One region of the Paenibacillus sp. RC21 genome, then DNA from elsewhere that is predicted to be linked to it. Evidence: riboswitches for the same ligand, from Rfam matches in the RefSeq annotation. Region 1 holds a riboswitch; each other region holds the start of a gene.
What was found. A riboswitch is a leader RNA that binds a small molecule or an ion and turns the genes downstream of it on or off. The one in region 1 is predicted to bind cyclic di-AMP.
Positions count from the first base shown of each region.

Region 2: another riboswitch for cyclic di-AMP. It lies ahead of ABIA61_RS25675 (C40 family peptidase); the one in region 1 lies ahead of ABIA61_RS12230 (hypothetical protein).
Region 3: another riboswitch for cyclic di-AMP. It lies ahead of ABIA61_RS05070 (3D domain-containing protein); the one in region 1 lies ahead of ABIA61_RS12230 (hypothetical protein).
Region 4: another riboswitch for cyclic di-AMP. It lies ahead of ABIA61_RS24825 (resuscitation-promoting factor); the one in region 1 lies ahead of ABIA61_RS12230 (hypothetical protein).

Region 1 is NZ_JBIYCS010000003.1:531,718-539,104, reverse strand. Features, by position in the region: gene ABIA61_RS12255 (Nramp family divalent metal transporter) at 1-549, shown strand, start outside; gene kdpC (potassium-transporting ATPase subunit KdpC) at 647-1,372, opposite strand; gene kdpB (potassium-transporting ATPase subunit KdpB) at 1,431-3,461, opposite strand; gene kdpA (potassium-transporting ATPase subunit KdpA) at 3,514-5,190, opposite strand; gene kdpF (K(+)-transporting ATPase subunit F) at 5,340-5,414, opposite strand; gene ABIA61_RS12230 (hypothetical protein) at 5,630-6,025, opposite strand; cyclic di-AMP (ydaO/yuaA leader) riboswitch at 6,141-6,316, opposite strand; gene ABIA61_RS12225 (hypothetical protein) at 6,476-6,658, opposite strand; gene ABIA61_RS12220 (glutathione peroxidase) at 6,784-7,269, shown strand.
Region 2 is NZ_JBIYCS010000015.1:14,938-22,324, forward strand. Features, by position in the region: gene motA (flagellar motor stator protein MotA) at 1-300, opposite strand, end outside; gene ABIA61_RS25660 (hypothetical protein) at 488-781, shown strand; gene ABIA61_RS25665 (4a-hydroxytetrahydrobiopterin dehydratase) at 900-1,199, shown strand; gene ABIA61_RS25670 (GNAT family N-acetyltransferase) at 1,275-1,781, opposite strand; gene ABIA61_RS25675 (C40 family peptidase) at 2,086-2,586, opposite strand; cyclic di-AMP (ydaO/yuaA leader) riboswitch at 2,591-2,728, opposite strand; gene ABIA61_RS25680 (hypothetical protein) at 3,014-3,841, opposite strand; gene ABIA61_RS25685 (M1 family metallopeptidase) at 3,853-5,865, opposite strand; gene ABIA61_RS25690 (YwhD family protein) at 5,990-6,496, shown strand; partial or broken gene ABIA61_RS25695 (helix-turn-helix domain-containing protein) at 6,504-6,680, shown strand; gene ABIA61_RS25700 (PTS sugar transporter subunit IIA) at 7,181-7,387, shown strand, end outside.
Region 3 is NZ_JBIYCS010000001.1:1,160,308-1,167,694, forward strand. Features, by position in the region: gene ABIA61_RS05040 (DUF4247 domain-containing protein) at 1-666, opposite strand, end outside; gene ABIA61_RS05045 (DUF4178 domain-containing protein) at 680-1,186, opposite strand; gene ABIA61_RS05050 (DUF350 domain-containing protein) at 1,214-1,621, opposite strand; gene ABIA61_RS05055 (PspA/IM30 family protein) at 1,752-2,420, opposite strand; gene ABIA61_RS05060 (NADH:flavin oxidoreductase/NADH oxidase) at 2,545-3,567, opposite strand; gene ABIA61_RS05065 (polysaccharide deacetylase family protein) at 3,870-4,676, shown strand; gene ABIA61_RS05070 (3D domain-containing protein) at 4,867-5,535, opposite strand; cyclic di-AMP (ydaO/yuaA leader) riboswitch at 5,543-5,718, opposite strand; gene ABIA61_RS05075 (amino acid ABC transporter ATP-binding protein) at 5,965-6,687, opposite strand; gene ABIA61_RS05080 (ABC transporter substrate-binding protein/permease) at 6,674-7,387, opposite strand, start outside.
Region 4 is NZ_JBIYCS010000012.1:77,544-84,930, reverse strand. Features, by position in the region: gene ABIA61_RS24835 (HD domain-containing protein) at 168-1,451, shown strand; gene ABIA61_RS24830 (TatD family hydrolase) at 1,493-2,263, shown strand; cyclic di-AMP (ydaO/yuaA leader) riboswitch at 2,465-2,745, shown strand; gene ABIA61_RS24825 (resuscitation-promoting factor) at 3,015-4,163, shown strand; gene rnmV (ribonuclease M5) at 4,310-4,855, shown strand; gene rsmA (16S rRNA (adenine(1518)-N(6)/adenine(1519)-N(6))-dimethyltransferase RsmA) at 4,863-5,747, shown strand; gene yabG (sporulation peptidase YabG) at 5,896-6,792, shown strand; gene veg (biofilm formation stimulator Veg) at 6,994-7,272, shown strand.

The DNA.
Region 1 (7,387 bases):
GATTCGAGTATAGCACTCATGTTCGCCCTGTTTATCAATGCCGCCATTCTGATCGTGGCCGCAGCCGTGTTCCATACAGCAGGAAAAACCGATGTGGCGGAAATCAGCGATGCTTTCTATCTGCTGTCGCCATTGCTCGGAACCACACTCGCGAGTATCCTGTTCGGGGTGGCGCTGCTCGCTTCCGGTCAGAATTCAACCGTAACCGGTACCTTAGCCGGGCAAATCGTCATGGAGGGCTTTCTCAGCCTTCGTCTCGCGCCTTGGCTGCGCCGTCTGGTGACCCGACTCATTGCTATCATTCCAGCGGTAATCGTCACAGCTATCGCGGGTGAAAAAGGGGCCGAAGAGCTGCTGGTACTAAGTCAGGTTATTCTGTCCATCCAGCTTCCCTTTGCCATCATCCCATTGCTGATCTTCACCAGCGACAAAAAGCGTATGGGTGAGTTTGCGAACAAAACATGGCAAAAAGTATTAACCTGGATCGTGACCGCCGTCATCATTGTTTTGAATGTGGTGCTTATCATTCAAACCATTTCAGGTCATTGAGAGATAAGCAACACTTTAAAATCAAGAAAAAGGTATCTCACTAGCCCAAATGGCTGCGGGATACCTTTTTTTGATCGCTCTATTCCAACCTCTAGACTTACCGCTTGGCAGGCTGGGCCCGCGTTTGGGCTTCAAGCGCGAGGTTCAGCTTGAGCACGTTCACACGTGGCTCACCAAACACTCCGGCACTGCGTCCTTCGGTCTGCTCCTGCACCAGTGCCTTCAGCTTATCCTGCGCAATACCGGTCAAGCCGCTAATACGCGGGATCTGAACCTGTGCCGCCTGCGGCGAGATATGCGGGTCCAGACCAGAGCCGGAGTTCGTAATCAGGTCCACCGGAACCTGACTGATCGGTACATCCGGGTTATTTTTCTGCCAATCCGCTATGGAATCCTTGACCCGCTGTATCAAGGCCGGATTGGACGGTGCGTAGTTACTGGAGCCTGAACCGGCCCCATTATAATCTATGCTCGATACCCGCCCCTGAAAAAACGCCGGATTGGCAAAGGACTGCCCGATCAGCTCGGAGCCGACTACCTGACCCTCGGCATTACGAAGCATACTGCCATTCGCCTGCTGCGGAAACAATACCTGTGCCACGCCCGTGCTAACCAGCGGATAAGCGAGGCCGCACAGGAGGATCATCAGCACCGAGGTACGCAAGGCTACTCCTATAATGGTGCCTCCCCGCATCTCTTCTCTCTCCGACTGTCCATTCGGCACAGCCCCCTCTGGACGCTTGTTATTCCCCTGCCGGGCAGACCCGGCTTTTTCGTGGGCAGCAAATCTGCGTCCAGACATCATCCGATAAAAGCCACTCATATTGCTCACCCTTTCCGCTTCCATTCAGTATCCAAGATGCACACCTTCACAGGCTGCGTTAAATCCACAAATGCACTAGCAAATCAATGGCTTTAATGCCAACAAACGGCACCACCATACCGCCCAAACCGTAAATCAGCAAATTCCGTCCCAGCAGGCGATCCGAGCTCATGGGCTTATACTTCACGCCCTTCATGGCCAGCGGGATCAGAAGCGGAATAATAACAGCATTAAAGATCAGCGCCGACAAAATAGCGGACAACGGAGAGCCAAGCCCCATTACGTTCAATGCGCTCATTTGCGGAATCGCCAGCATGAACATCGCCGGAATAATGGCAAAATATTTGGCAACATCGTTCGCGATACTGAATGTCGTCAAAGCACCGCGTGTCATGAGTAACTGCTTTCCGATAGCGACCACCTCAATAATTTTGGACGGATCGGAATCCAGGTCCACCATATTGGCGGCTTCCTTGGCTGCGACCGTGCCACTATTCATGGCAAGCCCAACGTCAGCCTGCGCCAGCGCAGGAGCATCATTCGTACCGTCCCCGGTCATGGCAACCAGCTTTCCCAGCTCCTGCTCACGACGAATAACCGCGATCTTATCCTCTGGCTTGCTTTCAGCCACAAAATCATCCACACCCGCTTCCCGCGCAATCGTCGCAGCAGTCAGCGGATTATCCCCTGTACACATGATCGTACGGATACCCATTTCCCGGAGCTGATCGAACCGCTCCTTCATGCCCGGCTTCACCGTGTCCTTCAAATAAATAATGCCATACATCTGATCATCCAGCGCGACAGCCAGCGGCGTACCTCCTTCAGAGGCCACCTGATTCGCCTTTTCCTCCAGATCGGCTGGGACGCTGCCGTTTTGCGATAGTACCCACTGCCGGACAGAGTCCACCGCGCCCTTACGTACCTTTCGTCCATCGGCCAGATCCAGACCACTCATCCGGGTTTCCGCCTTGAACTCGATAAAGGTCCCTCCTGCTGCCAAGGATTCATCCAGTGTGTACTCCTGCTTGCGCATCAACTCCAGAACTGAGCGCCCCTCGGGCGTCTCATCCTTCATCGAGCTCATCGCAGCCCACTTTACTAACTTTGTTTCCTCTACGCCCCCTACAGGCACGAATTGGCTCGCCATCCGGTTACCGAAGGTAATTGTACCCGTTTTGTCCAGAATCATTGTATTGATGTCTCCAGATGCTTCTACCGCCTTGCCTGACATCGCCAGCACGTTAAACTGCGTGACCCGGTCCATACCGGCAATCCCGATGGCTGACAGCAGTCCTCCAATCGTCGTCGGAATCAGACAGACCAGTAACGAGATAAGTACGGGAACAGGCAGATCGATGTTAAAATGACGAGCAATCGGTGCTAGTGTCACTACCACGATCAGAAAAATAATCGTTAGGCTGATCAGCAGGGTATTCAGCGCAATCTCGTTCGGCGTCTTTTGCCGCTGTGCGCCTTCCACGAGCGAAATCATTTTATCAATGAACGTCTCACCCGGTTCTGTCGTAATCCGGACCTTAATCCGGTCACTAACCACACGCGTCCCGCCGGTTACCGAGCAAAAATCACCACCCGATTCCTTGATCACCGGAGCCGATTCTCCCGTAATCGCCGATTCATCCACTGAGGCAAGACCTTCAATAACCTCACCATCGCTCGGAATCATCTCGCCCTGGGACACCATCACAATGTCACCTTTCCGCAGCTCGGTTGAGCTGACCACCTGAATCTCATCCCCGACAAGCTTGTTAGCTTGTGTGTCCTGCTTGGATTTTTTCAAAGAGGCAGCTTGTGCTTTACCCCGACCCTCTGCGAGCGCTTCAGCAAAGTTAGCAAAGAGCAACGTGAACAACAGGATGATAAAAACAGCCAGGTTAAAGCCCATTTCATTACCCGTTCCAAAATAACCGGGAAACAGCAGCATCAGCAACACAACCAAAGTGCCGATCTCCACGACGAACATGACAGGATTTTTCATCATGATCATCGGATTTAATTTCATAAAGCTATCCTTGATCGCATGCTTCAAGATGCTTTTATCCAGCATGCGTTTGCGTTGTTCCTTCATGATCAAGCACCCCGTTCATCCATTCTCAATTTCTTCTTCATGTTCATCTTCTTCACATGGTCAAAAATTCAGCCACAGGCCCCAATACGATGACGGGCAAGAAGGTCAACGCACCAATCAGCAGCACAACCCCGATCAGAATCGCCCCAAACAGCTTGTTGTCCGTACGAAGTGTGCCTGTCGTCACTGGAGTCGGTGCTTTGGCATTCAATGAAGCTGCTACAGCTAACAGTGCAACAATCGATACATATCGTCCGAAGAACATAACGATACCCGTTGTCGCGTTCCAGAATACGTTGTTATCCGCAAGCCCCTCAAATCCCGAACCGTTATTAGCCGCAGATGACGCATATTCATATAACACCTGAGTCAACCCGTGATATCCGGGGTTTGTGACCGCATCGTATCCCCAATGACTCATAAAAGCGAGCGCAGTCGGCACCAGAATGAGAAACGGATGTACCAAAATGGCAATTGCGATCAGCTTCATTTCCTTGCCTTCAATCTTCCTGCCCATAAATTCCGGGGTCCTGCCGACCATCAATCCACATATAAATACACCCAGAATCGCGTACATCAGCATATTCATCAGCCCGACACCCTTACCGCCGAAAATGACGTTCAGCATCATTTCACCCAAAGCAGCCATACCGCCCAGCGGGGTCAGTGTATCGTGCATATTATTGACCGAACCTGTCGTAGCCGCCGTCGTTACCGCCGTGAACAGTGCCGATTGTCCGATGCCGAAGCGGACCTCTTTCCCTTCCATGCTTCCCTGAGAAGCATCCACCCCCAGTGCCTGAATCAGCGGATTACCCGTTTTCTCTGACACGTACGTAATAGATAGGAATACGAGAAACAGTACCATCATGGAGCTAAAAATAATCCACCCCTGCTTGCGATTACGAGCGAACAGCCCAAAGGTATACGGCAGAGAAGCTGGCATCACCCACATCGCCAAAATTTCCAGCACATTCGTCCAGGGACTTGGATTTTCAAAAGGATGCGCCGAGTTGGCCCCATCGAAACCGCCCCCGTTCGTCCCCAAGTGCTTGATCGATTCCATCGAAGCAACGGGTCCCAAGGCAATCTGTTGCTGTGTTCCACTCATCGTCGTGATATCCGCCGTAGGCTGAAGCGTCTGCGGTACTTTCAGTCCGACCAGCACCAGCGTAAGCACAAAGGCCAACGGAAGAAAAATCCGTATAATTGCTTTGATAAAATCCTGAAAAAAGTTGCCCATTCCTTCACCGCGCCGCGTCAATCCTCTCATAAAAGCCGCAGCAACCGCAAAACCGGAAGCAGCCGAAGTAAACATCATCATCGTAACGAACGCCATCTGCGTCATATACGTAAGTCCACTTTCTCCGCTGTAATGCTGGAGATTCGTATTGGTCATAAAGCTGATCACTGTATTAAAAGCCAGTGACGCTTCCATATTGTCGTTTCCAGCCGGATTACCGGGGAGCAGTCCCTGCAAGCGCAGTAGCACATAGCTGATCGCCACAAGCACGACATTCGTAGCGATAAAGCTCATCACATACGTGGTCCAACGCATGCTCTCCAGCTTTTTCAATCCTATAACCTTGTAAATCAGCTTCTCCGTCCCGCCAAACACTCGGTCCGTCCGATTCGGTTCATTTGAGAATACATGATACATATAGGTGCCCACTGGTTTCACCAAGAGCAGCAATATCACAATCACAATTCCAATTTGCAGCAGCTCCATCATCTATTCCCTCCTCCAAAATGCTCCTGCGTTTGGAATAACAGACGGGTTCGTAGCACCAGGCGTTGCACACGTTTGCGAAAGCCCGCTGCCTCTGATGCTTCATCCATGATCTGCTGTTCCCCGCCCGCTTGATCCTGTTTAGCTGATTAGAACTTTTCAGGATTCAGGAGTGCGTAGATTAAATACACAAACACAATAGCCGTAAGCGTAAGCACAACCATCATCCTTTTCGCCCTCCTTTGGAGGTCTGTGCATCACACCAGCGTACAAACAGCAGTATCACTCCATAACTCGCAGCCATCACGAGCAGCATGTATATATCCATCATGTTCATACCCTCCCGTATCTGTCCTCAGATCGTTATTCTTACACCCTCGTAAAATCAACATACAATTACTTTGAAAATTTTAATTTATATTAGCCATATCGTAAGCGACTATCCGTTCAGCAGGAAACCCACCTCTCCATTCAAAGTGTAGATCACATGGTCCGCTCCCAAACCTCGATAAATCCCTTGAGGATTACAGCCGTGTGTAATGACATAGATCGAATCTGATGTCAGCGGCCGGCATATTTGCAGAAAACGGCACGTCAGATTCAAGCTGTTCTCGAACAAATACACGCAGCCAATTTCTTTTTTGGGAAAATTCCATTTCCCCGCTTGCATCGTATTGATGCGCACAATATGCTCCACACCCATTTTTTTGAGCTGTCGTTCCTCCTGAGCGCTATTCGTAAGAACCGCAAACGCCAGTTTTTTGAACATAAGCAATTTCACAAAATTTCTGCCCGTTTCATTCGGTGCAGTGACAATGATTAGCCGACCTTCCATCAGTAGCTCCTCTCCCGGTATAAAAAGACAACAAAAAGAAGCCAAAGGAAAAAGGCTTTCCTCCGGCTTCTTACGTAACCATGATAAAATAAACCATGGCTGCACACGGCGGTTTGTTGCCTCTCCCTGTACGCTTACGAGGTTAGCTGTCGGATTCGGACGTGAGAGTCGCCCTATTTCTGACACTTGGCCAGAAAATTCACCCCTTGAGACACTCGGCCCTTTAAAAGCCGCATAGATCTCGTTTGGTTCCCCCGCTTTTGCAACTGCAAAATTCAGCGCTATAGACAATTCGTTGCTGCTTCATTCACTTAATTTGAAATTACGTCTTGAATCATACACCCGCGCAAGGAACACTGTAAAGCTCACCTGCGGGGTTATAAATCGGTCTTTGGAGCATAAAAGATTAATAATAGCGCTTACAACACAAATATCCTTCTCCCAGCTCCTTCAATCTCGGTTTTTCATCCCTTTTCGAAAATGAAGAGGCATGTCAATATTGGCGTATGGGGAGCATTTTTTGTCCTTTTTTTGTAAAAGAGAAAGGAAAAGTGCTGTATGTACCTGATAAACGCCGATTGAACCTGTTTTTACCATGAGAAACACCGCTATTTGCCCCATTTGCAGTGCCATTTGCCGTTTTGGACAAAATACGATTTTACAGCAGCAGACGGCGCATTACATCTATTTATAGACTTGCAACTCTTCGTTAAATTGCTTACAATTTAATTGTAGAATATCAAATTAGGAGGAAAACCATGACCGTTTATGAACATGATGCACAAACCCTGCAAGGGAAAGAAATTCCGTTGTCCACATACGAAGGAAAAGTACTGCTCATCGTGAATACAGCCAGCAAATGCGGGCTAACCCCCCAATACAAGGCGCTACAAGAGCTATATGACCAATACCATGAGCGGGGTCTTGAAATCTTAGGGTTTCCCAGCAACCAGTTTGCCAAGCAAGAGCCGGGTTCCAGCGAGGAAATTTCGGAGTTTTGCCAGATCAACTATGGAGTTACATTTCCGATGTTTGCCAAAATAGATGTCAATGGCGATCAGGCGCACCCTTTATTCCGCTACATCACCCAAACAGCTCCGGGCGTATTAGGCTCCAAAGCAATCAAATGGAATTTTACTAAATTTTTGATTACACGCGAAGGTAACGTATTTAAGCGCTATGCCCCACAGACAACTCCGGATAAATTGGCGGGGGATATCGAGAAGCTCTTGCAACAAAGCTGACAGGTCCATCCCTGTTCACAAGCAGCCAATCCAAACGGCTGCTCCTGTGGCTAGGAAAAAGGGATATTTTAGTTCGGCTTATATAACAAAAAAAAGCATCCAATCACGTCAAAAACGT
Region 2 (7,387 bases), on a different contig from region 1:
GGATTCCAGCGCAAGCAGACCTTCGCGACGGGTAATGGATGCCCATTCGGTAAACGTGCCGATGAGCTCTTTACGGTCCAAAAGCTTTTGTTCCGTGAAAATAACCTTGAACAGCTTCGGAATGCGTTTGATTTCTTCCATCGGGAAGGCCATAAAAATACTTGCTGCCGTTCCGACAAAAATAATCATGTAAGCAGCGGGGTTGTTGACCAAGTTGATCACTGGCGCGCCTTTGAGAATCATCCCGACGACCAATGACACAATCCCGAGTACAAGTCCGATAATGGTTGAAATTTGCATGATACACCTCATCCATGAGAATAGATTTTGAATCCTTTCATGCCGCCGGGGTCGTCCTTGCCCCAGGCACGTCATTACAAGACGGATTATAGTATTTATCGACAAAACTCTCTTTTTTGTTAAGTACGAATTTCCGGTATAATAAGGTGATTATGTAATGAATGGTGGAAGAATTGGAGGAAATGGCATGGGAGTGAAGCACGGACGGGAGTATGAACAAATTTTGAACGATTTGACAGAGGCTGTGGGACGCATTCCAGATAGCTATGAATTTTTCGAAATGGAAGCAGAAGATTGGGACAGACTGGACCCGGCAGGGCGTCAGGAAGTCAATGAAGCGCTGGCTGAAGATCTGTTTTATGCACTGGGTACAGAGCCCGTTATCGCTGTGGGCAGCGGCGTTGTCATCTATGAACCGGAGCAGCACCGTATCTATGTGCTCATTGGAGATGAGGAGCTGACGTCGGTACCTTTGATTTGAACAGGCCGTTTTATGGATTTATCAACGGGGCCGTGGTAATATGGACACCAATATATCGTAGTTTTGGTCGCATTCAAGCGGCTGAAAGGCTTCCGTATAAACAGGGAGGAGTCGTATCATGCCTTTTACACAAGAAGAGATTGAAGCACATCTGGAGAAGCTGGAGGGCTGGGAACTGGAGGAAGGACGATGGATTGTCCGGAAATATAATTTTTCCAGTTTTATGAAAGGGATTGCATTCGTGGATGAAGTTGCTGCTATATCGGAAGCATTTAATCATCATCCATTTATTACGATTGATTATAAGACCGTGACCCTGCGTTTAACCTCCTGGGATGACGGTGGCATTATGGCCGTGGATATTAAGGAAGCCCAACAATATAATGAAGCTTTTGAGAAAATGCGTAGCAGTCATTGAGCTAATCGTGGTCTGTCGTATGATAAAAGCGCCTTCGATATACAACAATGCAGTTGTATGCCGAAGGCGCTTTTATCATAGAACATGAGGCTGGTGGTCGGGATGATATACCATACAATGAAATGGCTTCTTGCCATCGGGAGTCTGACGTTCATAGGTATCCGTAAGCTCAAATCCGGCTGCCTTGTAAGCCCGGATGGCGCGCCCATTCCAAGTCAGGACCTCCAGATCAATTTCATTCTCAGGGTTGCGTCGTCTGGCTTCCTCGGCAATTGCACGGACAAATTCGGCGCCTCTGCCATGTCCACACAATCCGGGATGCATTCCCAGACCTAGCCGGGTCACGCCAATCATCGGGAAATATTGAGCAAATCCGGTTAGTATGTTCTCGTCATCCAGTACGGCTACATATTGCTCCTGGCGAAGCGAGGGGTTTCCAAATTCGACCTCAAGCGCCTTCATTTGTTCCCAAGGTAACCAGCCGTATATATTGTAGGGTGAATCATAGCGCCACTCACATATCGCAGCCGCCTGCTGCTCGTCCATCGGCACGATTCGGTAGTTAGATATTGAGGCCGGCATGTCTTCCCATCCTCCTTTTACAAGTACTTAAACCATTAACAACAGATTGTAGACAAGTTGCAGGGGATTGGCAAGCGTGTTTATTTCATACCCAAGTCGGGTATACATTCAATAAGAAGGCTTTACTGCTCATATACTCCCCCCCGTCGTGACGGTAAAACCGACGATGTTCGCAAAAACTGAAACCTTTTGAGGTGTCAGTTCGTCAGTAAAAATAACGTTTCTGATGTTGCGGACATAAAAAACCGCAATTCGATTCCGGCCAGAATCAAATTGCGGCTCAGGTTAGCTTGCTGTTCGTTAGTTATTCTACGTTGTCGTCATCAGGAGTTTCAGAAGCTACAGCGTGGTAAGCATCTGTGCTCATAATTCTTTTGGCACCGACATATCGGTTAGCGTAATAATTTTCGTTCAGTGAGCTAACAACTACACCACGTGAAGATGAGGAGTGAGCAAATTTCCCTTCACCCATGAAGATACCTACATGGGAAATGCCTCTACCTGTGGTGTTGAAGAACACCAGGTCTCCAGGTCTCATTTCATCGCGGGATACGGAAGATCCCATTTTGAATTGTGATCCGGATTGATGCGGCAGTTTAATTCCCAGTTTTTGATATACATACATTGTGAAGCCGGAGCAATCGAATCCGTCGAGTGTAGTGCCTCCGCTTCTGTAGCTCGTTCCTTTGGTATCTTGGATGACCTGGTCCATCTTGGAGTCTGCAAATGCACTGCCGCCACCGAATGTAAAAGATGTAAAGGCAATGGCAAGACCCATGGCTGCGATTGTTAGTTTCTTCTTCAAAAAAAAATACCCCTTCCAATGCCTGCGAGGTTAGCTTAAGGATTCGGTAGAAGGTTCCCCTATGACCACTCTGTTGCGAGATCAATTCACCCAAACTGGTTCCCCCGCTTCCTAGGTGCCAGGAATTAGGCTTAACTTAAGATGTGCACCTTGGAGAGCAGTATTCACGATAACGATGTTTTTAAGGTAAAGGTTACAATAAAGATTACAAAGTTGTTACTATCAGTTCACTGCGATTATTGTAACAAAGTTGGCTGGCTTTGGCAAATGTTTCATCGCAAAAAATTACAAAAAAATCTGCTCCCTTTATCGCGGGAACAGATTTTGTTAAGAGTATTCAGTTATGTGCCGTTTATTTGGATAGGAATGGATATAGATAGTCGCCTTTCGACAGCCAGAAATTGCTCAGGAGGAACGGAGTGGGGGTTCAACCTCTGTCGGAGATATCGGTATGCCATAGGCGGTACTGTGAACTGATGTGCCATAGCCTGACCAGACTGGTAACAAAATGATACGTTTGCTGGAGAATGAGTGCCAGCATGCCAGTCCAAATCATCGCCACCGTGCCGAATAGGCCAAGGACAAGCAGCACACCTGCGCCGAGCAGAAGCGAAATACCGATAGCCGGAAGGATTTGGCGAAAGAAGGCGAGCAGCGACGACAGTATGGCGTGACCACCTACGGTGCCTAGCTGCATGTACAGGATGCACTGGCGGATGAACCAGCCATAAGCGATCCAACCGATGGCATAGGGCAGCACATGCAGCAGATAGGCGGGAGATTGCAGCGCCCCGGCTACGATAGGGTAGAGCCTCGGCACCACCCAGAAAGCAGGGAGCAGCAAGAGCCCAAGCTCGATGACGTAATAGATCAGCGATGATAAACCATGACGTTTCATTCCACGGAAAAAAGACAGACTTTGCGGCTCGGTCGCATGGGTGTGCAGACTTTGGTATATTCCCGCCCGGATGAAGGGGGTAATCAGTATACGCAGCACCGTTGCCCCCAGTAGTATCCACAGATACATATGAACCTCCCGATTGTCTGTCAGGGCAATCTGGCTCTCCATCCAAAACAAGGTCTGCCCCAGTTCATTTTGACCCTGATCAGGGTAGCGCAGTAGTAGGGGAATAACGGCGGATTGTACCACCCGATAGAGAAAAACGCCCCATAGCAGTCGATACAAAAATAGAATGATGACAATATAAAATTGTATGCGCACAAGCGCCCAGCCTTCTTTTATAACGGTACGCATCTATAGACACCTCACCATGACAGACTTCCAAGCAGTGACTCCAGCAGCTTGGTTACACTTATGCTCCAACGGGTCTGGGTTTTTTCGTTCAGTTCGTCCTTCAGACTGTTATTGATATGCTTGTTCTCCAGCGCAATCGTGTACAGTGGATCAACAATCACATGGGAGACCGGAGATGCACTTTTGAGTCGATAGGTGGTGCTTTTGCCCATGCCGTCCCAAGCCTTGAATATCGTTGTACCGTCCTTGAAGGTAACTTGAACAGGGACCTTGGGATAATCTGCCCCTTTTTTGCTGAGTGTGATGGTTGCTTCGTATCCGTTGGCCAGCTTGCGGTTCGTAATGCGATCCACTGAAAAATCCGCCATCTGGCCGTCGTATACATATTGTTCAAAATAGTGGCTCCACGAACGTCCGGTGACTCTTTCGACGATACGCTGAAAATCCTGTGAGGATGGATGCTTGAATCGGTAGGTCTGGACGTAGGTACGCATAATTCGGTCCATTTTTTTTACGCCGACCTGGCGTTCAATGCCACGCAGCACCAGCTTACCCCGAGAATAGGCATTTTGTGCATATTTAATAGCTGAGCCGTACTTCCAGGACTCACGGTTTAACGGCTGCGGGGAAGATACCTGTCCAGACTGTAACGGCAAGTTGGGGATAAGTCCGTACTCTTGCTCCATGAGCCGTTCCTCTGCATAAGAGGTAAAGCCTTCATCCAGCCATGGTTCCTCGAATTCGTTGTTTGCCACCATTCCATAGAAATATTGATGCCCAATCTCATGAACGACTGTCCGCTCCAGACTATAGCCTGGATTCAGGTTATCAGCCGCTGCAGCCGTAATGAGTGTGGGATATTCCATGCCGCCCGCGCCGCTGCCTGCTTTGGGTGGTACAACGATGGACAGGGTCGAATATGGATAAGGCCCGTACCACTTGCTGTAATAGGAAAGAGCGGCCTTGGCTGCGCTCATATAGCGTCCCTTGAGCTCCTTGTGCGATGGGTCGAGATACAGTTTGATTTTGACACCCGGCACCTCGGCAGAGGAAAATGGCTCTTCTGCGGCTACAAAATTCGGTGAAGCGGCCCATGCAAAGTCGTGCACGTCATCGGCATAGAATTGATATATTTTTTGCCCATTTTGCCGGACTGCTCCACGGGTGGGGAATCCAGTTGCAGCCACGATGTATGTTTCAGGCACTCGAATCCGCACACTGTAAATTCCGAAATCGGCGTAAAATTCGGAGTTTCCATGATACTGATGCAGATTCCAGCCTTCCTCGGCGCGTCCACGCTGTCCTGCGGTTTCGTAGACGCTAAGTTTGGGAAACCATTGACCCGCCATGACAAAATCATCTGTTGCGCCCATACGTGCGAAGATGGCGGGTAGCTTTACCTCAAACTTCATATATAATGTAATGCTTTCACCACCTCGGACTGGCTTGGGGAGACGTACCTTCATGAGCGAGCGGTCGTTCACGTTACCGTCATCCGGCTGCACGTATTGAGTCCGGTGCAGGAGGGATAAACCGTCTTCCGTTTTAAGTTCAGTTAGTGTCATGGAGCCAAAGCCGTTCTTGGGCATGGTGTCGCCGCGCAGCTTGCCCCCGGATTCCTTCATGAAGGTGGTTTCCATGGAAGAGAAGGCATTGGGGTACAGATGCAGGTACAGATCGTTCACGGTTTTGGTGCCCGGATGCTTCCATGTAAGCGTCTCGGTGCCCCGCAAAACCTGTCCTTCTTCCAGAGACACGTCAATGTGGTATTCCACCACACGCTTGCTAAGAATCTCCGAAGCAGGCTGTGGAGGACTTTGGGGTACGTCAGGCAGGATGTTTGCCCCCAGAGGCTTGCCCATGTTTGGCGCAAGCGCAGACTCCGACTGGGAATCGTACGGCGGTTTGCCCAAGGATTGCGGATCGGACTTAGATTCAGGCTGCCAGGCAAACCATAACGTCCCTACGAGGAGACCGAGGGCTAGTGTAGACAATAAAACGATTTTGGTGCGTGCTGGGGTCATACAATGGATACCTCCCGTTGACAAGCATCTACAGCATGTATATGTTTGCTTTCGGGAGATTATTAGTTAAAATATTTATAGTGTAGAATGAGTGTCAAGACGGAAAATGGAGGCTTAGTGACGCATGAGTGAAAATCAGCCGGACGGCAAAAAACAGATTGCACTGAACATTGTCAGTGGCAAGAGTAAACATAAGGGCTTCGGCGCAGGTTCAATCGACCTGAACAGCATGTCCCCGGTCATTATTGACCGCGGCGAGGCCAAAATTGATGTCGGTGCTATGCATGCCAAAAGTAAAGTAGAACGAGGGATTAAGTTTTCTACCAATAAAGAGGATGTACCAAACGGACGCCAGGTTTGGCTGGTATGGGTAGCCGTGGACCGCACACCCGAAGGACGTGTGTACGGCGGCGCGACTGCCTGTGAGATGCTGATTGACGACGAAGCCAAACGCGGCTGGAAAATCCTCGCCGATCACGTCAACCGTATGGATTACGCGCTCAAGCGTCGTTTCATGCTGGAGGATCTCGGCAGTCAGGATAAAGCAGCACTCAAAAGCCTGCTGATTTCTCATAATGAGGAATGGTGGGACGCTTCGCCTGAGGAATTGAAGCAGGCGCTGGAAGGGTAAGCGGAAGATCAACCACAGAAGCAGTTTCTCCGTATTTGGAGGAACTGCTTTTTTAACGGAGCTGATGAGTTTATCGGGACTTAGCAGAAATTTAATCAATAAATTATATCGCGAGACAAATATAGAAACGACCCAATTGGAAACTTTGTTTAAGCTTTGTGATGCTTTCAATTGCAAGCTTTCATACCGATTAAGGCAGATAAATGATGCTATTGTATTTTGGGGATTAGGCCTTGTGGCTATTCTATTAGGTATGAAGTCAGATATGGAATTAAGAAATCATAAAGATGATAAGAACAAAAACGATTAATTGTAAAAATAGCACCGAGTAAATAGTTCATCAAGCGATAGTAACTACATAGGAGCATAACATTTGCCTTCGGTGAAATTGGGTTACATGTTAAAATGTTTTGAATATAATCAAAGAAAATGAATTTCTTAAAAGGATCTAACCCATGATTTGTTGGAGCATATCAAAGTAACAAAATCATAATTGTTGATATATGTGGTTATTTGACTGATAGCGCCTTGACATCCTGGAAAGGCATTCACTATAATTCAAATAGAAATCGGTTCCAAAATCCGGTTTTTATTTATATCTTTTGTGGAACCGGTTCCTAAAAAAGTGTAGTTAAGTCCTGTTCACTGTTTATGAATGTAATCTGTAGATAAGGTGGCATCGTTATGTTTAAATGGTTGAAAAAGAAGGCGGCTCCTCGTATTGAAGAATTCGACATGATAGCACCAATTAAAGGACAAGTGGTTTCCCTTGAAGAGGTTCCAGATCCTGCGTTCTCTACGAAGGCTATGGGGGAAGGCATCGCTATTCATCCGTCTGAAGGCAGGGTCACGGCTCCTTTTACGGGGAAAGTCGCTCATGTGATGGAGAAA
Region 3 (7,387 bases), on a different contig from region 1:
GCCGCTGCTGCCCCGGTCACGTGAAATCGAGCCTCTACTCGGCGAACTGCTGCTGGAGCCTCTGTCGAACAGACTTCCGCTGGAACCGACACTGGAATCAGACCCCTTACCCCTGCGGGTAACGGAACCCTTCCGCTCCACTGTAATTGGCGGGATTGCTTTCTTCTCCTTCACCGTAGGTGCACGGTACTGGCCTTGAGAAGGCCGATATACATCTCTGCTTGAATACCCCCGGTAAGAGCCTGATCCGCGCAACGAATCAAACAGAGCATCCAGTACGGTTGCCGTTAAGTATCCTTTTAGAAAGCTGGAACTGTAATTTTGCTCGACATACTTTTTGCTGTCGATCTCAATTAATGTGTCTTCCTTCTTGGCTGGATCTTGCTGTAAATGGTACCATTCATCGCTGTACACCAGAAACATCCGCTCATTGCTCTGCGGCGACATTTGTTCCGGTTCACGCTGTTCTTTCAGTTCCTCCGCCACTTCCGGAACCGTTTTGCTTGCGGCCCGGTACACGTACGAGGTCGAGTTACCGCTGCCACTGACTGATTCCAGCGGGTACGTATCTTTCACATTTGGCGCACCGCAGCCGCTTAGCACGGATACGAACAAGCTCAGCGCCACAATGACCTTTAATGCATACTGCCAGGTGCGTTTGCCCATGTGTCACCCTCTCCTAGCTTGCCCGAATAACCTTGACGTCTCCGGTAATTACTTCTTCTCCTTCATAAAGCATAAAGCGGCCGTCCTGCCACTCTACACGCAGCAGATGATAATCATCCGACTGATACTGCCAAACATGCTGCTCTCCACCCTGTCGAAAAGGAGCACGGCCCATAACCGTAACATGCCCAAAATACTGCTCTTCCAAATGATATGTTGTATCATCCAGCTCCAGAATCGTTGGCACTTCCTCCGGGTTGTCCAGTCTGCCGTCGATGGCCTGGTACAGTCCGAATTGCAGCGTTTCCCGTTCCTCAATGTGAAGGTAGCTGACTTGTTTACCATCCTGAAGCGTCAAAACAACGGCATTCCGAGCGCGATTATGTACTCGGCCTACCACTTCATATGTGACAAGCGACACTTCACAGATATCGCCCGGATTTAAATGAAGCATGCTTTTTTCCGCTTTCGGCGGCTCCGGCTTGGCAAACAGATTCGAAATTCGTTTCCATACACCCATGATAATTCCCCCCTGCCCTTCTTTAGCCTAGAAACATGCCGCAATGATCAAAGCCCCGACCAGATGCAGCGTACCTGAAAACAGACCAAAGCCAATTTTGCCTTCCTGCGTACCTTTATCCAGATCAAGCTGTGCCCAGTACCGAAGCAACAGACGTACGACAACTTCCAAAACAAACAGAATGACAAAGGCGATCACAGAATACACAAGCGCCTCCAGCAAATTGTTAGCTGTAGCAATGGAGCTTGACAAAATATACCCCTGTGCAAACAGCTTCATAATTAACCGGACTGTTACGGCCATATTACCGGCTTTCACTTCTGCAAAATCCTTATACTTCGTAAATAAAGAATCAATGTACATCAATACGAACAACAAAACGGCACCCGCGCCAGTCCATACAAGCATCGCTTTCATCGTTTCTAAAAAATGCATTTCATACCATCCTCCACATCTTCTTGACCTTCATATATGTTGATTTACGCCTCCGGGCAGGGAAAAGCGAAGGAGAAAACGGTTCCCCTTCGCTTCCTTAGCAGCCACGCAGGCGGCAGTGCTTATAACCTTATTTATTGTCGTATTGCTTCAACAGAGCGGCAAGCTCATCGTCCACGGCACTTTTCTTATCAAGCTCCTTGAACTCCTCATCCAACGATTTTTCCTTAGAGGACATTTCGTTGCTTGCTTCAGCACGCGCCTCTGCTTGCAGCATTTTTTCTTCCATTCGTTTCAGCCCGGCAGTTGCCGTATCGGAGCTAAAACCGTTCATTGCTTTGTTAATTTCCGTTTGTGCTTTAGCTGCATTATAACGGGCAACCAGCGTTTCACGCTTGTTCTTCATTTCCGTCAGTTGTCTGCGCATTTCATCCAGCTTACCGCGCAGGTTATCGGCTGCCGCTTTGTTCTGCTCGTAGCCAGCCTTGAACTCGGTCATTTTTTGCTCAGCAGATTTCTTTTCTTCCAACGCGCGGCGAGCCAGATCCACATTTTGCGCTTTTGCTGCTGTATGGGCCTGCTCTTCACGTTTTTTTACCAAAGCAGCCTGCTCTTCGTATTGCTGTTTGAATCTCTTCTCAATGGCAATCTGAGCGGCTACCGCTTTCTCTGCATCCTCCAGATCCTCTTGCATATCACGAATGTATTGATCTGTCATTTTAACTGGATCTTCGGCTTTGTCAATAATGGAGTTGATATTGGACATGGTAAGATCTCTTAAACGTTTGAAAATAGACATGTGAAGTTCCTCCTAGTGTTGAATGCTTAAATTTTAAGCTCTGTACACATGTTTACGCAAGCTTTGCAAATAGAGTTTCAAAAATATTATCCGACAAAGTGCATTCTAAAAAATAAAGTGCATTCTAAAAACCACGCAAGTAAGGCTCCGGGATATCCGCCTGTACTTTCAGCTCCCGCGACGCATGCAGCGCCCAATACGGATCGCGCAGCATGGCGCGTCCTATCGCTACCAGATCAGCCTCTTTTTGCTGAATCACCCGCCGCGCATCCTCATAATCGTCCAGTAGACCGACAGCGATTACAGGCACATTAAGCTTTTCACGTATATCACGTGCCAAATCCACCTGATATCCCGCACGCGCAGATGGACCGCCATTGGAACCAATCGGCCCCTCGCCACCAGAGGAGATGTGAAAAATATCCACACCTGCATCACGATATCGTTCCCCTATGCCCGCTATGTATTCCACATTATATCCGTTTTCAACATACTCTTTGGCGGATATCCGCATCAACACAGGCATATCAGACGGAAGCACCTCTTTAACAGCCTGAATCACTTCAACACCGAACAGCGATAAATCCTGTCCATACTCATCTTCTCTTGTGTTCGTTAAAGGGGAATGAAATTGATGAATTAGATAACCATGAGCGCCATGAATTTCTACTGTATCAAAACCGGCTTCCACCGCGCGGCGTGCGCCTTCCTTATAAGCCTGAACCAGCTCCCTGGCTTCGGCTGTCGTCAAAGCGTGCGGCTCCTTAAAACGTTCGCTAAAAGCAATCGAGGACGGTGCGACAGGCAAATCAGCATCTTCAGCCTTGCGTCCGGCATGACCTAATTGAATTCCGATTTTGGCACCGTACTTGTGGACTTCCTCCACTATTTTACGGTATGCAGGAATATGCTCGTCACTCCAAATACCCAGATCATAATCTGTAATGCGTCCATCCGGGTGGACCGCTGTCATTTCCACAATAATCAGCCCGGTGCCACCTACTGCCCGGCTAACGTAATGGACGTGATGCCAATCATTGGGATTTCCATCTTTGGCCTCCACGCTATATTGGCACATTGGTGGCATTACAATCCGGTTTTTTAAAGAGAGTCCCTTTAATTGATAAGGAGTAAACAAGTCGGTCACATTGATCCATCCTTCCTTTAATTCCATGTCTCTACAATATGAATTGCAACCCCATTATACACCAGCTATCACTGGATACCGAATCCATTAAAAGGCTAAAAGTTGCGAAAATGCTGCTGTTTCGCTCAGGTTTAATAGAATATGTGCGTTTAGCTTCGTGATCTTCACTTACATCCGTTACACAGGGCATTTCCACTCAACCACTCAATAGTCTAACCTGTTCAACAGCATAATTTCAACATGTCAGGTACATAATAAATGAAAGCAACAGAAGGTACCACTGCACGGAAAGGGGGATACATATGCCGTACAGGGGAATATTGCCAATGATGGCACTGTTACTAGCATTTTCGAGTTTTCCCGTTCACGCGGACGCGCCTCCCGATATCGGAACGACTCATTCCAAGGAAGCGACTGTTGTTTCTTCAGCACATAAGAGCAGAGAACGAGCCACTCCCACATTAGCCATGCTTCGGAAAAAACATGCGGATATTTTTAAAATGTGCGGCCCGCATACGCAGCAAATTGCCCTGACTTTTGATGACGTGCCCGATTCCCGGTATACGCCGCAGGTTCTGGACATTTTGCACGCGAATGGGATCAAAGCCACCTTCTTTATTGTCGGTCACCGTGCGGAAAAACACCCGGGCATGATTCGCCGTATCGTACGTGAAGGCCATGCCTTGGGCAACCATTCCTATACCCATCCGGATTTTAGGAAGGCTTCACCGGAACGCTTTCGCAACCAGATTAAGAAAACAGAACATATTTTGGAGGCCACTGTCGGCTTTCGACCCAAGCTGATCCGCCCGCCCTATGGTGAAATTACGGAGCCTCAGATCCAGTGGGCGCGTCGACACGGCTACATGATTGTCAATTGGAACGTAGACTCCCTCGATTGGAAGGGACTCAGTAAAACACAAATTCAGCGTAATGTGATCCCGGCTACCGGACCAGGCTCCATCATTTTAATGCACGCAGGTGGAGGTCAAAGTTCCAATCTGAAAGGCACTGTTCAATCCCTGCCGGGTCTCATTCAGTCGCTGAAAGCCAAGGGCTACAAATTTGTCACGGTTCCCCGGCTACTTCACACCTCGGAGCGGAAATAACAGTAAAAAGGGCTGTCTTACCAGCAGATGCATTCTGCTCGTCAAGACAGCCCTTTATTAATCGACAAGACCCATATATGAATCTGAACCTGCGATTAAGCTATTTGATTATAGATCACAGATTATAGATCACAGATTATAGTTTACATAATATATATTATGTTCACTTAATTCATTTGCTTACATAAGTCTATTTATCAATGACATACAGCTTCACATTCTGAAAACCAAAGTCACTCACAAAAGATGGGCTGCCTGGAATGAAAATATCAATCCGTTTACCCGTGATGGCGCTGCCCTTATCGCGTGCTACCGCTACAAAAGATTGATCGGGCAGCCCCGGGTGGGAATAGCCTGTAACCAACACTTTCGTACCCAACGGAATTACGTTGGGGTCTACCGCAATCGTACCGAGCTTAAGCGGATTTCCGAAATAGTCCACCGCTCCCCATTTTCCATTTTCACTGGCTGCTGCGGAATACGCTGTGGCCTTCACGTCAACTACTTTGCTGTAGTTAAATGTTTTGCCCCATGCTTCAACCTGTTGATCGTCACCTGCTGGCGCTTTCTCGGAAAGAAGCTGAGGCTTCGAATCCGAAGCGGCCTTTAACTTGTTCTCGTCCGGCACCTTAATTTGCACTCCTGCATATATATTGCTGGCGGCAACATCCGGGTTCTCCTTTTGCAGATCTTCTACAGATACCCCGTAACGTTGAGCAAGTAAAAAGAAGGTATCACCTTCCTTGGCGGTATGAAGCGAAGCGGCGTCGGCTACCCCGGCTGTCTGCGCCAATCCTGCAATGGCTGCTGCCAGCACCGCAAATTTCATTGTTTTTCCAATACGTTTCAGATGTTTCAAAAGATATGTACCTCCTCTGTTATGCCTGCGAAGTTAGCTGTCGGATTCGGACTCAGGAGAAGCCCTATGCTTTTGTGCAATTCACCCCTAGGCAACCTTCCATCCATTCGTATGAAGACGGATCAGAAGTTACTGCCGTTGTTACGTCCCCCGCACTTCCCATGGTTTTGGGTCCCGCATTCAGCGTCTGTCGTAGCTGTCTGCTGCCCCGGTAAGTTTTGGCTCACTGCATAATATCACAATTTTGTAACCTTATCTGCATGAAAATGTTGGGAACCCTGAACATCATACTACATCTGTTACAATTTTGTCATCATGAAATCGAAATCAGTTACAAAAATCTGAACGAGGATGACAAAAAAAGAAAAAGCCCTCCCGTCAAACTTCCACCGCGGAGGGCTTACTTCATAGCCTTTATAAGCTCATTTCTTACAAAACCTTGGCAAGAAAATCCCGGGTACGATCATGGCTTGGAGTGCCAAAAACTTGCTCCGGTGTACCTTGCTCCACAATTTGACCGTTATCCATAAAGATAATGCGGTCTCCTACCTCGCGGGCAAAGCCCATTTCATGTGTCACGATGACCATCGTCATGCCACCCTCAGCCAGCTTCTTCATCACGTCCAGCACCTCCCCGACCATTTCAGGGTCCAAAGCGGAAGTCGGCTCATCGAAGAGCATCACATGCGGCTGCATCGCCAAGGCGCGTGCAATCGCAATCCGCTGCTTCTGTCCACCGGATAGCTGATTGGGATAGGTGTCCTTTTTGTCTTCAAGTCCAACGGTGCGCAGTAGCTCTAGCGCAATTTTCTCCGCTTCCTTCACGGACTGGCCTCTAACCTGAGTCGGCGCAAGCGTCAAATTTTGCAGCACCGTTTTGTGCGGGAACAGGTTGAAATGCTGGAACACCATCCCCATTTTCTCACGAGTCGCATTAATATTATGACCACGGGCTGTAATCGGCTCGCCCTCAAACAAAATCTCCCCGTCGGTCGGCTGCTCCAGCAGATTCATACAACGTAAAAATGTACTTTTCCCCGAACCACTCGGGCCAATGACGACAACAACCTCGCCTTTGGCAATATCTATATCAATGCCTTTTAAAATTTCATTTTTGCCGAACGATTTACGCAGTTGTTTAACGGTGATCACTGGCTCTCAACTTCCTTTCCCATAAACCCAACAGCTTCGACAAGCTGAATGTCATTACAAAATAAATAGCAGCCGCGATGACGAACGGACTTAATCCTTCGTAGGTGATGTTCTTAATGACTTGGGCCTGATACATAATATCCACCATACCGATGGTAGAAATGATGGAGGACTCTTTAATAATCGTAATAAACTCATTGCCGATCGCAGGCAGTACAGACTTGAACGCTTGCGGTAAAATGACGTGACGCATAGCTTTGCCTCGTCCCATACCGAGTGAACGGGCTGCTTCCATCTGACCATGGTCCACTGCCTGGATACCTGCACGGAAAATTTCAGCCAGATATGCCGAGCTATTCAGAGATAACGTAATAATACCGGACTGAAGTGGCGTAAAATTGACGCCCAGCGTCAAAGCAACTCCATAATGGATGATCATAAGCTGTACCAGCATAGGTGTACCACGTAGTACCTCTACGTAGGCCGTACCCAACCATTCAATGATACGTACACCACTCATCCGCAGCAGAGAGATGATCAGACCAATGATAAATCCGAACAGTACCCCGAGCGCAGACAGCAACAACGTGTAGCCGATACCCGTAACGTAAAAGCTGCGATATTTCCAAAATATATCCACGATGTTGTTGGATGAAACCTGTCGATCCGCAGAGAGCGCACTCGCTTCCGTGGAAAACTT
Region 4 (7,387 bases), on a different contig from region 1:
GCGTGTGTATTACCTTATTTTATTGATGATTTTAGCCATTTGTCGATTTGGAAATGTCGAAAAGCTATAATTCGACATATTACGACAAGCGATGTCGAATGAAGGAGATCGTTTAGGATTTTATTGTATCTTAATCCATTATTCAGAATATTAAAGGAGCTGATATCTTGCACCAGCCACTCAGTGAAGAAAAAGTTTTTAAGGACCCGGTACATAACTATATCCATGTTCAGGATACAGTGATATGGCGTTTGATCAATACTCCAGAGTTCCAACGCTTGCGCCGCATTCGGCAGTTGGGTACATCTTATCTTACTTTTCATGGAGCGGAGCATAGCCGTTTTTCGCATTCGCTAGGTGTGTACGAGATTACACGGCGTATTATTTCCCAATTTGAACGCGGCGAATTTTCGGATTGGCCGAAGGAAGAAGGTTTAGTCGCGCTGTGTGCGGCTTTGTTGCACGATGTGGGGCATGGCCCGTTTTCCCATTCTATAGAAGAAGCCTTTCATATGAACCACGAGGATTGGACATGCCGGATTGTATTGGGGAATACGGAGATTAACGCTGTGCTGAGGCAAGTCGATGAGGAGCTTCCGGCGAAGGTGGCTGCGGTCATTGCCAAAACGTATGACAAGCCAATTCTCGTTAACCTGATCACAAGCCCATTGGATGCGGACCGTATGGATTATTTGCTGCGGGATGCCCACTCGACGGGGGTCAATTATGGCACCATTGATCTGGATCGTATTTTACGGCTGCTGCGTCCTCATAATGGAAGAATTGTTGTGAAGGAGTCAGGTATGCATGCGGTAGAGGATTATCTGATGTCACGCTATCAGATGTATTGGCAAATTTATTTTCATCCTGTAACGCGCAGCTCGGAAATTTTATTGCGTAAGATTTTCAAGCGGGCGAAGGAGCTGTTTAGAAACGGATATGAGTTTAGTTTTCTGCTGGAACCGTTGCCGGATCTCTTTCGGGGGGAGCTTACGGTGGAACAATATTTGATGCTCGACGAGTCTTTGATTCAGACAGTATTCAGTCAGTGGAAACAGGAAAAGGACGAGATTTTAAGTGATTTGAGCGCCCGTTTTATGGATCGCAAGCTGTATAAATATGTAGAGATTGAAAATATGGATACAGATACCATTGACGACATTCGGACAGCGCTGAAGCAGGTTGGTTTGCATCCCGAATATGATCTGGAAATTGATTTTCCGACGGATCTTCCTTATGATGTGTTTCGGCAGGGTGGCTCGACGGACAACCAGATTTTACTGCTTGGACGTAAAGGAGAAGTGAGAGAAATTTCCGAAGTATCGGAAATTGTGCGCTCCATTAGCGGTATTCACCGGGGTAAATATCACATGTACTATCCCCAAAACAAATTGGATGGGGTAAAGGACAAGCTTCCTGCCGAAATAAGGAATTATTTTGTCAAACAATAGACAAATGTATGCCAATAAAAGTAAATAAGGGGACATGAATTTTGAATTTATTTGACACTCATACCCATCTGGATGCGCCGCAATTTGACGAAGATCGGGAAGAAGTTATAGCACGTGCTGTCGAAGCGGGAGTAACCCGCATGATTAATATCGGATTTAATCGTGAGACGATTCCATCCACGATGAAATTAGCTGAGACGTATGATTTTATTTATGCGGCGATTGGATGGCACCCACAGGATGCGATTACGATGCAGGAGGGAGATATGGAATGGATTGTATCGTTATGCAGTCATAAGAAAGTCGTGGCGATCGGGGAGATTGGTCTGGATTATTATTGGGACACATCACCGAAGGATGTACAGCATCGGGTGCTACGCAACCAGATTGGACTGGCTCGTGAGCTGAACATGCCAATTGTCATCCATAACCGGGATGCGCATGAAGATATTGTTAAGATTTTGCGTGAAGAAAAAGCGAGTGAGGTTGGCGGAGTCATGCATTCCTTTTCCGGAAGCTGGGAGACGGCTAAAATGGTGCTGGATATGGGCTTTCACCTCTCTTTTGGCGGGCCAATAACGTTCAAAAATGCCAAGCAGCCAAAGGAGGTACTCGCACAGGTGCCGCTGGACCGTCTGCTCATTGAAACGGACGCTCCCTACCTAACGCCTCATCCGTTCCGCGGGAAGCGAAATGAGTCCGCACACGTGGGACTGGTCGCAGAGGCGGCTGCCCAAATCAAGGGAATTACGGTGGAGGAATTAGTGTCAATAACGACCCAAAATGCCTTGGAACGATTTGACATTAAGTGAAAAAGTGAAGAAATCGATCAAAATAAAGAGATAGACGAAGCTAATCATGAATTTGTTGCAGGAAACTCAAGAATATTACAATATTTTAACCGAATATTTTGAAAAATGTACTTGAAACCTGCTTTACAACATGCATAGAAACAGGATATCATCTTTTCAGTGAATTGTTGTTTGAGTGTAAACATCAACAGCTCATTTCATGAACCAGTCTCGCTGAGTCCCTTTTACAGGGAACGGGGGAACCGATATGGCTTACAGTACGTCCGGCGTATGGCAAGAAGGGAGCGTCTCTTCCGCCAGCCGGCTCGACCGAAATCCTTTCCCGGATGGGATTGAACAGGTGGAGGGGCCGTATTTCGATTTCTTTCTGGGTCTTCGGGGTGAATGTGAAGGCGACCGCCATGAGCGGTTGACCCAAGCTAGGGCGTCTCTCTACGTCCGAACCCGACAGCTAACCCCGTAAGCGTAACAAGAGAGAAGCCATCTCGTGCATGATTTTTCCGCATATTCGCACATGCCGGAAGCCACGAAAGAGCTCTCTAGTCTCTTTCTCTGGCTTTTTTTGTTGTGAATAAAAGAAAATCTGTCATCATACTGTGATTAAACAGGGGAGGACAGCATGCCGCGAAGACGGGTACATGGTGCAGGACAGTCGCATTACGGGCTTGTCTTGTAGAAAATCTGTTATAGTCACGTCAATCTCAACTATGTCTTACTCCAGACGGCGGGCTATGTAAGGAGGACGGAGGAAATGGGCATTTTCCAAAAAGAGGAGACCCATGAGTCACGCTCATCCAGCATGTCTTACGTATTGCGTTGGAAGCAAGAAAATGTGCGCCAGGCTGCTTTGGTTGCTATTTTTCTAATCGCACTAACGATTATGATTTCAATTCTGGTGTACACTGAATCTAAAAAACAGGTCTTTTTTGTCATCGATGGTAAGGCATCTGCGGTAGAAACCCGACAATCCCAGCTCCAAGATTTGCTCAAAGAGCATTCTATTTCACTTCAGCCGCATGATACGGTTTCGATGCCGCTGAACGGAGCAGTACAGGATGGGGATCGCGTAGTCATCAAACGTGCCAATCAGGTCAAAGTATCCTTAGCCAATGAGACGAAAAAATTGTACACAACAGAAAATACAGTAGAGGGTGCCATTCGCACCTCGGGCTATAAATTATCGTCAAATGATAAAGTTTATCCTGCTCTGGATGCTTCTGTTTCGTCTAACATGGACATAAAAATCATCCGTGTGAAGAAACAGCAGGTCGAACAGAAGCAACAGGTACCTTATCAGGTCATCAAAACGGCCGATCCAAGTCTCTATAAAGGCGATAATCGGGTCATCCAAAGCGGTAAAACGGGTGTTGTGGTCCAGCATGTTCAAAAGGTATACCATGACGGAAAATTGGTATCCAAGCAGCTGGTAAACAAGGAAGTCGCGCAGAATCGTGTGGATAAGGTGATTGCGGTAGGAACGAAGAAAAAGCCGGTCGTTCTGGCTGCTTCCGTCGGTCCTGAAGATGCCGTTAAGGCAACACGGGTTAGTTCGGACAATGCTGTCCGTAAAGCAGGTGTGAATTTTAAATATAACAAAGTATTACAAAACGTCTCCATGACGGCGTATTCGTCACAGGAGCCAGGTATCGGTACACGTACCGCATCCGGCACGCGTGTCACGGAAGGACGCACCATCGCTGTCGATCCGAGTGTGATTCCAATCGGCTGGTGGGTGTATATTGAAGGGGTGGGCTTCCGCCGTGCGGAGGATACCGGTGGCGCAATTAAAGGCCACAAAATCGATGTGTATTATGAGAGTTTGAGTCAAGCCAATCAGTTTGGTCGGAAGCACGGTAAAACCGTATATGTGATTGGACCAGTGAAGCCTGAAATGAACTAAAAACGTGTTGTATATGTTTAGGGCAATGCGATAGTATTAACATCATAGTTATGCATGCTAAGAAGAGGATACCCTCTTCTTATTTTGTTTTCAAAAGCTGGGAAAGATGAATATAGCTGACTGTGTAGCAGTGGAGGGAAACGCAAATGATCAAGGAAGTGATCGTGGTAGAGGGTCGGGATGATACGGTGGCTATTCGCCGTGCTGTCGAAGCGGATACGATAGAAACGGGGGGCTCCGCCATTAATAAAATGACGCTGCGCAAAATTGCGCTGGCGCAGGAGCGGCGGGGTGTCATTATTTTGACCGATCCCGATCATGCAGGGGAGCGTATCCGCAAAATTATTGCCTCCAAGGTGCCCGGCTGCAAGCAGGCCTTTATACCAGAGGCAGAAGCGACGCGTAAAGGGGATATTGGCGTGGAGAATGCCTCGCCTGAAGCGATCAGACATGCTCTCGCACGGGTGCATACGACGGTGGAAGGGGCCGATCCGCTAATTGATTGGGCGGACCTGATTGACGCCGGACTTATCACCCACCCGAATGCTGCTGCACGACGTATGACTTTGGGTAATGTGCTGGGCATTGGTTACTGTAACGGTAAGCAGCTACATAAACGGCTCGCTGTGTTCCAGATCAGCCGTGAGGAATTTGCCGGTACGCTGGCACAAATTGAAAGTGAAGGATTGTGATATCCGTATGACAGGGATTCAAGATATAGCAACACCACGGCGCACGAAGGAAATTATTCAGCGGCACGGGTTTTCGTTCAAAAAGAGTTTGGGACAAAATTTTCTGATTGATCAAAATATTCTGAACAAGATCGTGAATGCTGCGGGATTGGACGAAACGAAGGGCGCACTTGAGATCGGTCCGGGGATTGGCGCTTTGACTGAGAAGCTGGCGCAAACGGCCAAGGTAGTTACTGCTGTGGAAATTGACCAGCGGCTCCTGCCTATTCTCGAAGAGGTGCTGGCCCCTTATGAGCATGTGAAGGTACGCCATGGGGATGTGCTAAAGCTGGATTTGCGAGAGGTGTTCGCTTCCGATTTTGCCGGGGTTAGTAAAGTGAGCGTCGTCGCTAATCTGCCGTACTACGTCACTACACCGATTCTGATGAGGCTGCTGGAGGACAAGCTCCCTCTGGAGAATATCGTCGTCATGATCCAAAAGGAAGTGGCTGAGCGTATGGCTGCGTCTCCTGGGACGAAAGATTACGGCAGTTTGAGTATTGCAGTGCAATATTACAGCGAACCCGAATTGGTCTGCATCGTACCGAATACGGTATTTATTCCCCAGCCGAATGTAGAATCGGCGGTCATCCGTTTGCGTGTGCGGGAAGTGCCTCCGGTAGAGGTGGTGGACGAGCAGCATTTCTTCGAAGTCGTACATGCTTCATTTGCCCAACGTCGCAAGACCATTTCGAATAACCTGAAAAGCCGCTTCTTTACCAAAGAGAACAGGGACACGCTGGAGCCGCTGTTGCTTCAGGCAGGCATAGAGCCTTCCCGTCGGGGCGAGACGCTGAGTATCGAGGAATTTGCGCGTCTGAGCGCTGTGTTGCTGGAAGCCGGGATTTCCTGATCTGACGCAAGAGCTATCGCTTAGCAGCAGTCAGAGAGTCTCTGGTTGCGCTTTGCACGGTTGTGGCTGGTTTGTATTAGCTCCTGAGCATGATAAGGAACCAAACTGTGCATTCACCCATACGATATGGGAGGGGTGATACAGTGTGATGATTTTAGGAGACTTGGTCGTTCGAAAATCGTATGGCGGAGATGTCACGTTTCGCGTTGAGGACATCCAGCGGGATAAAGCGATCATTAAAGGGACGGAATTTCGGCTGCTTGCCGATTCCCCTGTGAACGATCTGGTCAAGGTGCCTGCAGACCAGATTAGCGGGAAGACACGGCAGGCCCATATTAAGGCGGATGAGTCTCTCAATCTGTTGCAGCAGGCACGGCAGAAGCAAGCAGCCCGCAGTCAGGCGGCTTTGATCGGGGAGTGGAGTGATCCGGTGGAGTCGACGTATTTTGAAATGCCCGGCAAGGTACTTCATCTGGATGGGGACCCCGGCTATTTGAAAAAATGTCTCAGCTTATATGAGCAGCTTCGCGTTCCTGCAGAGGGACATCATGTTCACGAATCAGCTATGGCCGACACGTTGTATCGGCTGCTTCCCCGTATTCGCCCGGATATCGTAGTCATTACCGGACATGACGGGGTATTGAAGCAGCCGCAGCCTTATGATTTATATAGCCTGAAAAGCTATAAAAATTCGCAAAATTTTGTGGCGGCGATCCAGGTAGCGAGACAATATGAACGTCATCTGGATTCATTGACGATTGTGGCGGGAGCGTGTCAGTCCCATTTTGAAGCGCTGCTGCGTGCAGGAGCGAACTTTGCCAGCTCACCAGGGCGTATCCTGATTCACGCGCTGGACCCGGTATATGTGGCTGCCAAGGCTGCCTTTACGTCGATCCGTGATACAGTCAACATGGGCGACTTGTTTCATCAGACGATCAGTGGCAGCCGTGGAGTGGGTGGTATCGAAACCCGGGGAAGCTATCGTATCGGTCTGCCGAAGCTGGAAAATTTGTCGACTCTTAAAGTAACGCCTTCTGCAATCTAAGGTTTGAACCTGTTAAATAGGATTTATCTGGATAAAAAGCCTCTGGGCACAGGGGCTTTTTGGCATTTTTATACGCATTATTCCTGTTCGCAAAAAATTAAATTGACAACTTATTTTTCGGGTTGATATAATATTTAGCTTGATTTGACATTGTCTCTAAAATTCGTTATAATGGACAAGGAAAGAGGTGGTCGTTAGGCAATGGCTAAAAATACGCTGTTGGAAATCAAACGCAGTCTCGACGCACATGTAGGGCAAAAAATTTTGCTGCGGGCTAACGGCGGACGCCGTAAGACCGTCGAACGAACTGGTGTCTTGGAAGAAACGTACCCTTCTGTTTTTATCGTCAAGCTGGATCAGGAGCAACAAACGTTCAAACGTGTCTCCTACAGCTATGCTGACATTCTTACCGAGTCGGTGGAAGTTACCGTCTATGATCCCGACTCCCATACAAGTGTCGAATGTTTTGACACACCTTAATTGATTTTATGTAATCTATACCGGCTTTGCAGGTTTAACGGCGGCTTCGTCATTCCAAATGACGGGGCCGTTTTGTATATATGGGGCAGGATGAAGCATCGCGTCTTTGCGCATA